2 regions of the Exiguobacterium sp. N4-1P genome follow, and region 2 is predicted to be linked to the other one. Evidence: riboswitches for the same ligand, from Rfam matches in the RefSeq annotation. Region 2 holds a riboswitch; the other holds the start of a gene.
What was found. Region 2 has a riboswitch for thiamine pyrophosphate ahead of A0126_RS05965 (thiamine phosphate synthase). Riboswitches for the same ligand answer to the same signal wherever they lie in the genome.
Positions count from the first base shown of each region.

Region 1 (4,963 bases), on a different contig from region 2:
TTGTTCCGAACGGATGATACTGTTCGTAAAAAGCGGTAAACTGATGGCGAAAAACGTCTGCCATGGCCAAATCGAGTGCTGTTGCCGGACACGCCGTGCTTGACGGATTGTTCTTATTTCCTGCTGAAAGATCGGAATAAAACGAATCCCTGCTAAAAAGCCGTATGCGAGACGGTCCGGAAGGCGGCACTGATGAATCAGGCTCATGACGAACCGGGTTTGGTCGGTCGTCGCGATGAACGTCAAACTGAGGAAGACGAAGGCGAGCATCCGCAGTGCAATCAACCAGGCATGACCGATACTTTCTTCCGTGACGCGAAACCAACCGAATGACCAAACTTCCGTACTGCCTTTTCCGAAGGCTGCCATCATCCAAAATGTCAGCAAGAACAAGACGAGGTAGGGGGAGACCCGTTTGGCGAGCGTCAACAGTGACCAACCGGAGCAGCCCAATCCGACCGCAGCGAGTAAAAGTAAGGCTATCGTTTCGCGTAACGTCGGTGCCGCAATCAAGAGCACCATCACGTACAGGAGGGCACCGAGCTTGAGTGCCGGATTAATACGTGCGAGCGGGGAGTCGTTTTCCTGCACGACGTTTCACCTCCTCGAGTTGCTGATACAAATACGATAACGGACGAGAGAGTTGGTTATGCTCGAGTAACGTCTCGTCTTTAAACAAAGTGTCCGGTGTGCCGTCGAACTGAAGTCGCCCGTCACCAAGGACGAGGACCCGGTCGGCATACTGGTGGACCAGCTCCATGTCATGCGTCACCATGATCAGCGTCGTCCCGTTTAATCGCGCCTGCTCGAACATCTCGATGAGTTGACTTGTCGTCTCGGCATCTTGACCGAACGTCGGTTCATCGAGTAACAGGACGTCTTTTGGTTCTAACAACATCGTTGCGACGCTGAGCCGTCGCTTTTGACCCATGCTCAGGGCGAGGGGCGACTGACGGGCGACATGGGTTAACCGGTAGGATTGCAACGCCGTTTCAATCCGCTCCGGCGTCGGTGCATCCATGCTGATTACGAGCTCGTCTTCGACCGTCTGCTTGAGAAATTGGAGCTCTGGCTGTTGAAAGACGAATCCGACGTGTCGGTAATAGCTCCGACTTTTCCATGTCCGCAGTTCTTTTTCGAACAAGCGGACCGTACCGCCTTGCGCCGGAATCAATTTCGCCAGTGTTTCGAGCAACGTGCTTTTCCCGGCACCGTTCGATCCGACGACCATGATCCATTCTCCGGCGTGTGTTGCAAGCGACAGGTTATCGACAATCACTTGCTTACGGCGTCCTAACGCGGTGCGCGTCAGCGCGAACGTCGTGTCGTGCCGAACCGGAGGACGGTTGTTAGTCACTTTTCGTAACCGCCCCGCCTGGGAAGAAGCGGGGGGCACGGTTTCCAGTTCATACGGGTAGAGGAGCGGTGTTGCAATGCCGCGTCGTTCGAGTTCAGCGCGATGCTGACCGAAGACATCAAGCGGCGGACCATCACGTAAAATCGTTCCACCGTGATCGAAGACGAGCACCCGGTCACTGAACGTCACACAGCGGTCAAGCTGATGTTCAATCAGAACGAGCGTCAACGTCCGGTCGTGATGGAGTTCCTCAATCAGCTGCATCAAAACCCGATGTCCTGCCGGATCGAGTTGCGCCGTCGGTTCGTCAAGCAATAGAATATCCGGCTCAAGGGCTAGGACGCAGGCGAGGGCGAGTCGTTGTTTCATCCCTCCTGACAGTTGCATAATCGGTGTCGTCAGCGGCACATCAAGGCCGACACGTGCCAGTACGGCGTCAACCCGGTCATCCATCTGACTGCGGTCGACTGAGCGATTTTCAAGACTAAAGGCAACTTCCGCTCCGACGGTCTGCATGCAGAACTGGTCGTCCGGATTTTGAAAAAGGATTCCGACCGTCCCATTCGTTTTGCAGTGGCCGCTGACATCGGCTTCGATCGCGTCAGGTAATAAACCGGCGAGAACATGTAAAAACGTCGTTTTCCCACTGCCGCTCGGTCCGACGAGCAACGTCGTTTCCCCTTCGTGTAGCGTCACCGTCACCTTGTGCAGGACGTTGTCATGTTGCCCCGGATAGCGGACAGACAAGTCGTTACAATGAATCATGCTGCATCCGGCTTCCGCCGCTTACGCCCGATCGCATAACCGTTCAACGTCCCTGTCTTGACGAGCGCATCGACGATGACTTTCGCAAGTAATCCACCGAGCAATGCACCGCTGACGAGTTGAAGGGAAAACGTCAACAGAAGTGTCGTCGTCGTATAGTAGGCGAAACCATTGACGACAAGACTATAGACCATACTACCGATTGCGGCGAACATTCCGGATAGAACTAACGTCATTGTGTTGAACTTCCGGTATCCGAAGAGGGCAAAAGCGATTTCGGCACCGATTCCTTGAGCGAAACCAATCAATAAGGCCGATAATCCGAAGTGACTCCCCGTGAATAATTCGACAGCCGCGGCGACGACTTCTGCAATCAGTGCTGCCCCGGGCTTTTGAATGATGTAGGCGACAAGCGGACTCGCGATGACCCAAATCCCGAACATCCAGTTCGATCCGACCGGTCCGAAGATCGCGGAAATCGGTAACCACAATGTCGACCACCCTAAGTAGAGTACCCCGCAAGCAACCGACAACATCATCATGACAATGATTTCTTTCATTTTCCAACTGTTCATGTTCCTATCTCCCTTTGGCACAACCACCAGACAAACAAAAAGACCGCCCTCTATGAAAGAGAGCGGTCGCTGAATCTGCAAACATGCAGAAAAATTGAACGAATTACCGCTCCACTTTCCTACGCTAGTATGAACTAGATCAGGTTCAAAGGGTCCGAAGTGAATCGTCTCAGCCAATGGGCTCCCCTAGTGGATGTGCATATAGTGTGTACGCTATTTACTGTACCGACTCTACCGACAGTTGTCAATACAGATAAAAACCCTCCGCGAGGGGAGGGTAAGAAAAATTATTCTTTTTCTTCCGTTTGTTCTTCAGTAGAAACTTCTTCTGTCGCTTCAGCTGGTTCTTCAGCATCTGCTTCTTCGAGATCCGCTTCAAGTGTCGATTCGACGACGGCAACGACTTGAATGTCACCTTCCGTAACGATACGGTATTCTTTTTCTTCCGGCAAATCCGAAACCGATAGAGAATCACCGAGGTTAAGATTTGTCACATCGACTTCGACGCGTTCCGGTAATTTATCTGGTGTAGCTGCAACTGTTACTTTAAAGAGTGTTTGTGAAAGATATCCACCAAGTTTTGCACCAGCCGCTTCGCCGACGAGGACGATATCTGTTTCGACTTCTGTTTCTTCATCCATTTTAACAGCGATGAATTCAACGTGCTTGATTGTTGGTGTGAAGATATCCATATCGAGTTTGTTGATCAGTGTGTTGACTTTTTTACCACCGATTTGAAGTGCAACAAGTGCATTCTCACCATGTTCGCGAACGACTTTGATCAATGCTTTTTCGTCAAAGGCAATCGGTGTACTTTCCACTTTGTAACCATACACGACACCAAGAGCTTTTCCTTCATGACGTAATTGCTTTCTAAGTGAGCGTGGGCGTACTTCGCGTTCTTCTACTTTTAATGTTACTGACATGTTCATTTCCCCCTTGAATTTGGTATAGCCCTCAAAAGGTAATGAAGAAAGGAGTGGAACGAATCGTTCCGGATCAAGACGGTGCATCGAATGCTATTTCAAATTGATTTCATAAAAATGAAGATCGAAGTGAGTGGTTAGCATTTCTCTCCCAGGTCATTACGCTGATATTGAGAAACATGTGGTTGTAAAAGCAACTCGCTGATGCGGTGCTATGATAGTTATACCCCCGTAACATTAAAAGCTAAACATCAACCGGCGAAAAAACGATAGCCAGAAACCTGTTCTCCCTAGAGCAGCAACGGTTTACATCCTATTAAGAAATCGGTGCCTTTCCTCTTATTCAAGCAATTGAACCATCTCATCGACCGATAACGCAAGTGACGCCGGTTGTTCAAGTATGTCCGTCACGAGTGTCGCTTTCCGTTCCTGCAGCTCGATGATTTTTTCTTCGATCGTGCCTTTCGTGATTAATTTAATGACTTCGACCGTCTGTGTTTGTCCCATCCGGTGTGCCCGGTCAGCCGCTTGCTGTTCGACAGCCGGATTCCACCAACTGTCATATAAGATGACAGTATCCGCCGTCGCCAGGTTCAGTCCGGTGCCGCCCGCCTTCAGTGAAATCAAAAACAGATCGACTTCGCCTGCATTAAAACGGTCGCAGCGTTCGAGACGCTCCGCAATCGGTGTATCCCCGCGCAGTTCGAAATGAGGGAGGTGCAACTCATGCAGGTCGTTCCGAATCAAATCGAGCATTTTTGTAAACTGTGAAAAAATTAAGATCCGTTTGTCTGCTGCCCGTTTTTCTTGAATCAAGGCGAGCAACCGGTCCCGTTTCGCCGACCGGCCGCGGTAGTTTTCGACGAACAACCGGGGGTCGCAACAGATTTGCCGGAGCCGGGTCAATCCGGCGAGTAACTTCATCCGTTCTTCCGGTTTTGACTGATCGAGATGCTGTAACGTCTCGAGCTGTAACTTTGCCAAGTGGGCGGCATAGAGTTTTTTCTGTGCCGCCGTCAGTTCCGTGTACTGATGGACGACTTGTTTCGCCGGCAACTGTTGCAAAACATCTTTTTTCGTCCGGCGCAGCAAAAACGGTTCGACGAATTGTTGGACGTCCCGTGCTGACCAGTCGAGAAACCGTTGCCGGTCCGGCAAGAGTGCCGGGAAGACGACGTCAAAGATTGACCAGAGATCAAGCGTCTTGTTTTCGAGCGGCGTCCCCGTCAAGGCAAACCGCCGCGTCGCCCACAGTTGTTTTAAGCTGACCGTCGTCTGCGACCGTGGATTCTTCAGATGTTGTGCTTCATCAAAAAAGATACAATCGTAATGGATCGTTT
Region 1 is NZ_CP022238.1:291,633-296,595, forward strand. It holds gene A0126_RS18095 (energy-coupling factor transporter transmembrane component T family protein) at 1-591, opposite strand, end outside; gene A0126_RS18100 (ABC transporter ATP-binding protein) at 557-2,122, opposite strand; gene A0126_RS18105 (ECF transporter S component) at 2,119-2,697, opposite strand; TPP riboswitch at 2,797-2,895, opposite strand; gene A0126_RS18110 (50S ribosomal protein L25/general stress protein Ctc) at 2,985-3,623, opposite strand; gene A0126_RS18115 (DEAD/DEAH box helicase) at 3,963-4,963, opposite strand, start outside.
Region 1: linked by a shared signal. The riboswitch ahead of A0126_RS18105 (ECF transporter S component) and the one ahead of A0126_RS05965 (thiamine phosphate synthase) in region 2 are both predicted to bind thiamine pyrophosphate.

Region 2 (4,963 bases):
TCCGAGCGTGACGGATGACGTCGTGACATATAAGGCCGCCAAGACGAACGCTTGCACGACGAACACAAACCGTAACCGACCGATCGGATTATGACTGGCGATTTTCCCGGCCAGAATGTTACTGAAAATCGAGACGACGCCGTACGCGAGGAGGATTGGACTGATCCAGGCCCGCGGCAGCTCGAGTTCAAGTTCGAGGATCGGCACGAGGTACGTGTAGACGACATAGGTCGCACCAAATCCGAACGACGGGATGAAGAAAGCAATCATGATACGTGGGTTCGCGAGCAGGCGCAGTTGATCCTTAACGGAACTTGACGCCGTCGCCTGTTGCCGCGGGACGACTTTGAAAACGGCGAAAAAAGCAATCAGTCCGAGGGCTGTCGTCAGCCAAAACGTCGCTTCAAAACCGGCATGTTGCCCGATGAACGTGCCGATCGGGACGCCGAAGACGTTCGCGAGCGTGAAGCCGCCGAAGATGAACGACACGGCGACACCGCGTTTCGCGACCGGGACACTGTCACTCGCGACGACCATCGCAAGCGAAATCAAGACACCGGTCAGGACGGCCGTGACGATCCGTGTTGCGAGCAGTAGCGAGTAGGTGTCGGCGATGCTGCTGCAAAAGTTCAAGACGACCCAAACAAAGATCAGGCTGAGCATCAATTTGCGACGTTCGAAGCGTCCCGTGATCGACATCGTGAACGGTGTCCCGATCGCGAAGGCAATCGCAAAGGCGGAGACGAGTGCGCCGGCTTTCGCAATCGTAATTCCGAGGGCCGAAGCGATTTCTGATAAAATCCCGACAATGACGAATTCGCTTGTGCCTAAGACGAACGTCAGTAAGGAGAGGGTGGCGATTAAAAGCCAGTCCGTTTTACTTAAACGGGTAGTAGATGACATATCAATTCCTCAATTCTAGCGCTAAGCAGCGCGAAACTATCGTTTTTCAGAATAGCATGATTCGTGTGTCAGGTGAACGGGAATCGGATGGAAACGGAAAAGAAGAATTATTTTGAATAGCATGTCAATTTTCTTCAGGTGAGACTACGCTATAATGAAGGAGAGCGAAGCGAACCGAACTAAAAATCGAAAGGTAGTGAGAAAAATGCAAGCGACAATTACATGGAATCACAAGATGGGCTTTAGTGGAGTGACGGAGTCCGGACACCAACTGGCAATGGATGCAGCACCTGAAAATAACGGGGAGAACGGAGCACCACGACCAACTGAATTGTTGTTACACGCCGTCGCCGGCTGTACGGGAATGGACATCGTCTCCATTTTAGAAAAAATGCGTTTACCGTTAACCTCGTTTGAGATGGACATTGAGGGAGAACGGGCGACGGAACACCCGCGCCGCTTTACGACGATTTCGATTCATTATCGTCTCGAAGGCGACTTACCGGACGATAAAGTCCGCCGGGCCGTGTCGTTATCAAAAGATAAATACTGTTCTGTCTCGAAATCACTGAATGCTGAAATTGAAGTCTATTATTCAATCAATGGCGTCCGAAACGAGGAACCGCTTTGAAACCGATTTACCTGCTTTTAACGGCTTGCTTTTTGACGGCATGCGCGAGTGAACCAGCAACAGAACCGAAGACGAAACCGGAACCGAAGACGAGTCAGCAACAGCCGGCAGCCGACGAACCGACGGCTGCCGAACAGGCGGAGCAAGACATCAAACGTCAGCTCGCCAAACTCTCGACTGCTGAAAAGGTCGATCAATTGCTGTATATCGGGATCAGCGGGACGACGTTATCGGACGCGGACCGAAGTCTGTTAAACAATCACGCGATAGGCGGTGTCCTGTTACTCGGAGGCAATATCACGTCAGACGCCCAGCTGAAAACCTTGACGGCAGCAATCAAGGACGCACAAGCCGCCGAACCGCTCGCGTTCCTCGGTTTCGATGAAGAAGGAGGACGGGTCAGCCGTGTCCCGGATCAAACGTTTCATTTACCTCCGAGTTTGACGCTCGGTCAGAAAAACGATCCGGCATTGATGCAAAAGACCGGACAGGCATTTGGTGCGATGTCACGGTTTTATGGATTCAATATGGATTTTGCCCCGGTTCTTGATGTCAACAGCAATCCGGCGAACCCGATCATCGGGGACCGGGCACTGAGCGCTGAGCCGGATGATGTCGCCCGGCTCGGTGTCCCGTTAATGCAGGGAATCAAGTCGGAAGATGTCGTGCCGGTCATCAAACATTTTCCCGGACACGGGGATACGACCGTCGATTCGCATGTCGGCTTACCGACCGTGACGAAGACGAAAGCGCAACTCGAGCAACTGGAACTCGTCCCGTTCAAAGCGGCAATCGATGCCGGAGCGGAAATGGTGATGGTCGCACACATTTTATTCCCGGCGCTCGACCCAGACAATCCGTCGTCGTTATCAGAGCCGGTCATGCAACAACTGTTGCGTGACGAGTTGAAGTTCGATGGCGTCATCGTGACGGACGACCTCGTAATGGGTGCGATCACGAAACAATATGGTCTCGCCCAAGCTTCGCGTCTCGCCCTCGAACGTGGTGCCGACATGGCGATGTTCTCGCAAGCCGGTGCTTACACGGATGTTCATGCGGCAATTATGCAGGGGATCAAGGACAAGTCACTATCACGGGCTGACCTCGACGCGAAAGTGACACGTGTCTTACGTCTGAAACAAACGTATGATTTAGCAGACACGAAGCTGATTCCAACGCGTGAACAATTGACGGAACAGGTCAAAACGGTCACGGATTGGCTGAACTGACAAGTCAGACTAGAAATCAAGCGAGCGGTCATGGTAGACTACGAATGAACCAACCAACACTAAATAGTTCTACACTAGGGGAGTCTCGCAGCAGACTGAGACGGAAATATCCGGACCCTTTGAACCTGATCTAGTTCGTACTAGCGGAGGGAAGTGGCTTCTGATTATCATCCTGTCTCAGGTCTTACCTGGACATTTTTCGGACCACTCCATCATGTTCATGGGGTGGTCCTTTTTGTGTAGCAAGGAGGAGAAGGTATGCGTCCGAAGTTACATATTGTGACGACCGGGACAAAAGAGCTGACACATCTTCTAGAAGTCTTGCCGGCTGTTGTGCCTTATGTCGACATGATTCATATCCGGGAACCGGGTTGGTCGGCGGACCGACTCGTCCAATTGATCGAGGAGCTAGTATGCGCCGGTGTTCCACGTGAAAAACTAATCGTCCATGACCGGCTCGATGTCGCCCTCGTGACGAAGTCAAGTGTCCAGTTGACATCGCGCAGTATTCCCGTCGCTGTCGTGCGGCGTCAATTCAGCGAGCTACAAATCGGCCGATCAATCCACTCCTTGACGGAAGCGCTTGAGACGGACAGCGACTTCGTCATGTATGGTCATGTCTTTGCGACGGCGTCAAAACAGGACGTCGCCCCGCGCGGACTAGCGGCACTCGCGCAAATCGTCACGTTTTCAAAAGTCCCCGTCATCGCGATTGGCGGGATTCAGCCGGAGAATGTCGCGGGTGTCCTCGCGACCGGAGTTGCTGGCATCGCTGTGATGTCAGGGATTCTCGGTCAGGCAAATCCGGTCGAAGCAGTCCAGTCGTATCGCGAGGTGATTGATCAATGAAAGCAAAAGAGACGTTAATCGTCGGCGCAGGCGTAATCGGTTTGACACTCGCCTACGAATTGCTCAAACGAGGACAACCGGTACGCGTGCTTGAGCAAAATCGTTCCAGTGAAGGAGCGACGCGGGCAGCAGCCGGCATGCTTGCGACGGATCATGAACTGATTCCTGCCTTACATCAACTGGCAGCAGCGAGTCGACAGCTTTATCCCGACCTCGTCCGTGAGCTGTTTAATGAGACCGGCATTGATAGTGGCTATAAAGAAAACCCGTTTCGACTGATCCGTGCAGACGGGGACATCCGGTTCGCTTCAGTCGGTCAAATCGATCCCGTCCAGTTGACGCGTTCGCTCCGTCACGCGATTAAAGCCCGCGGAGGTGTGATTGAAGAACAGACAATGGTCACGGGACTGCTCCGGGCAGGGGCGACCGTCGTCGGCGTTGCGACAAGTAACGGTAAGCGCGAAGCCGGGAACGTCGTGGTCGCAAGCGGTCGGGGATCAGAAGCGTTACTCGCGACGAGTGGTGTCGAGATCGCGACGGTACCGGTCAAAGGCGAATGCCTCGCCGTCCGGCTTACGGGACATGTCTTGACCGAGACGTTGTTTAGCGACGACGTGTACCTCGTTCCGAAGTTTGACGGACGGATCATCATCGGGGCGACGGAACGGATCGGTGACGAGACGACAGGGGTCAGCGTCAGCGGGATTGAACATCTCCTGCAGGCGGCGGCGCGACTGTTCCCGGCAATCAGAGAAGCGGAAATCGTGGACATCTGGTCCGGGATTCGTCCACAAACAGCGGACGGATTGCCTTATCTCGGGCAGGTCCCGGGAGTCGGGCACCTATTCGTCGCGACCGGGCATCATCGGCACGGGATATTACTCGCCCCGATCACGGCGTCCGTCCTGGCAGACGAGGTAACGGGAATCACGCCGAAATATGAGCTTCGTCCGTTTTCATTACATGAATCGAGGAGGAACACGAATGCAACTCACCATTAATGGTCAACCGTATACGCTTGACGGATCGATTTCGACAATCGACGGATTGATTCATCATCTCAATTTGACGGAAAAAATGGTCATCATCGAACAGAATCGACAGATTGTCGAGCGGACAGCATACCAAAACACACCCATTCAAACAGGCGATTCTTTTGAAATCGTTCACTTCGTAGGAGGCGGTTAATCATGTTAACGATTGGTCAAACGACATTTCAGTCGCGGTTATTACTCGGAACGGGCAAATACCCCGACGTGACGACACAGCAGCAAGCAGTCGAGGCATCAGGAGCAGACATCCTGACCTTTTCCGTTCGCCGGATGGATATCTTTGAAGCGAGTCAACCGAA
Region 2 is NZ_CP022236.1:1,173,500-1,178,462, forward strand. It holds gene A0126_RS05950 (MFS transporter) at 1-903, opposite strand, end outside; gene A0126_RS05955 (OsmC family protein) at 1,109-1,534, shown strand; gene nagZ (beta-N-acetylhexosaminidase) at 1,531-2,763, shown strand; TPP riboswitch at 2,830-2,932, shown strand; gene A0126_RS05965 (thiamine phosphate synthase) at 3,022-3,612, shown strand; gene A0126_RS05970 (NAD(P)/FAD-dependent oxidoreductase) at 3,609-4,613, shown strand; gene thiS (sulfur carrier protein ThiS) at 4,597-4,800, shown strand; gene A0126_RS05980 (thiazole synthase) at 4,803-4,963, shown strand, end outside.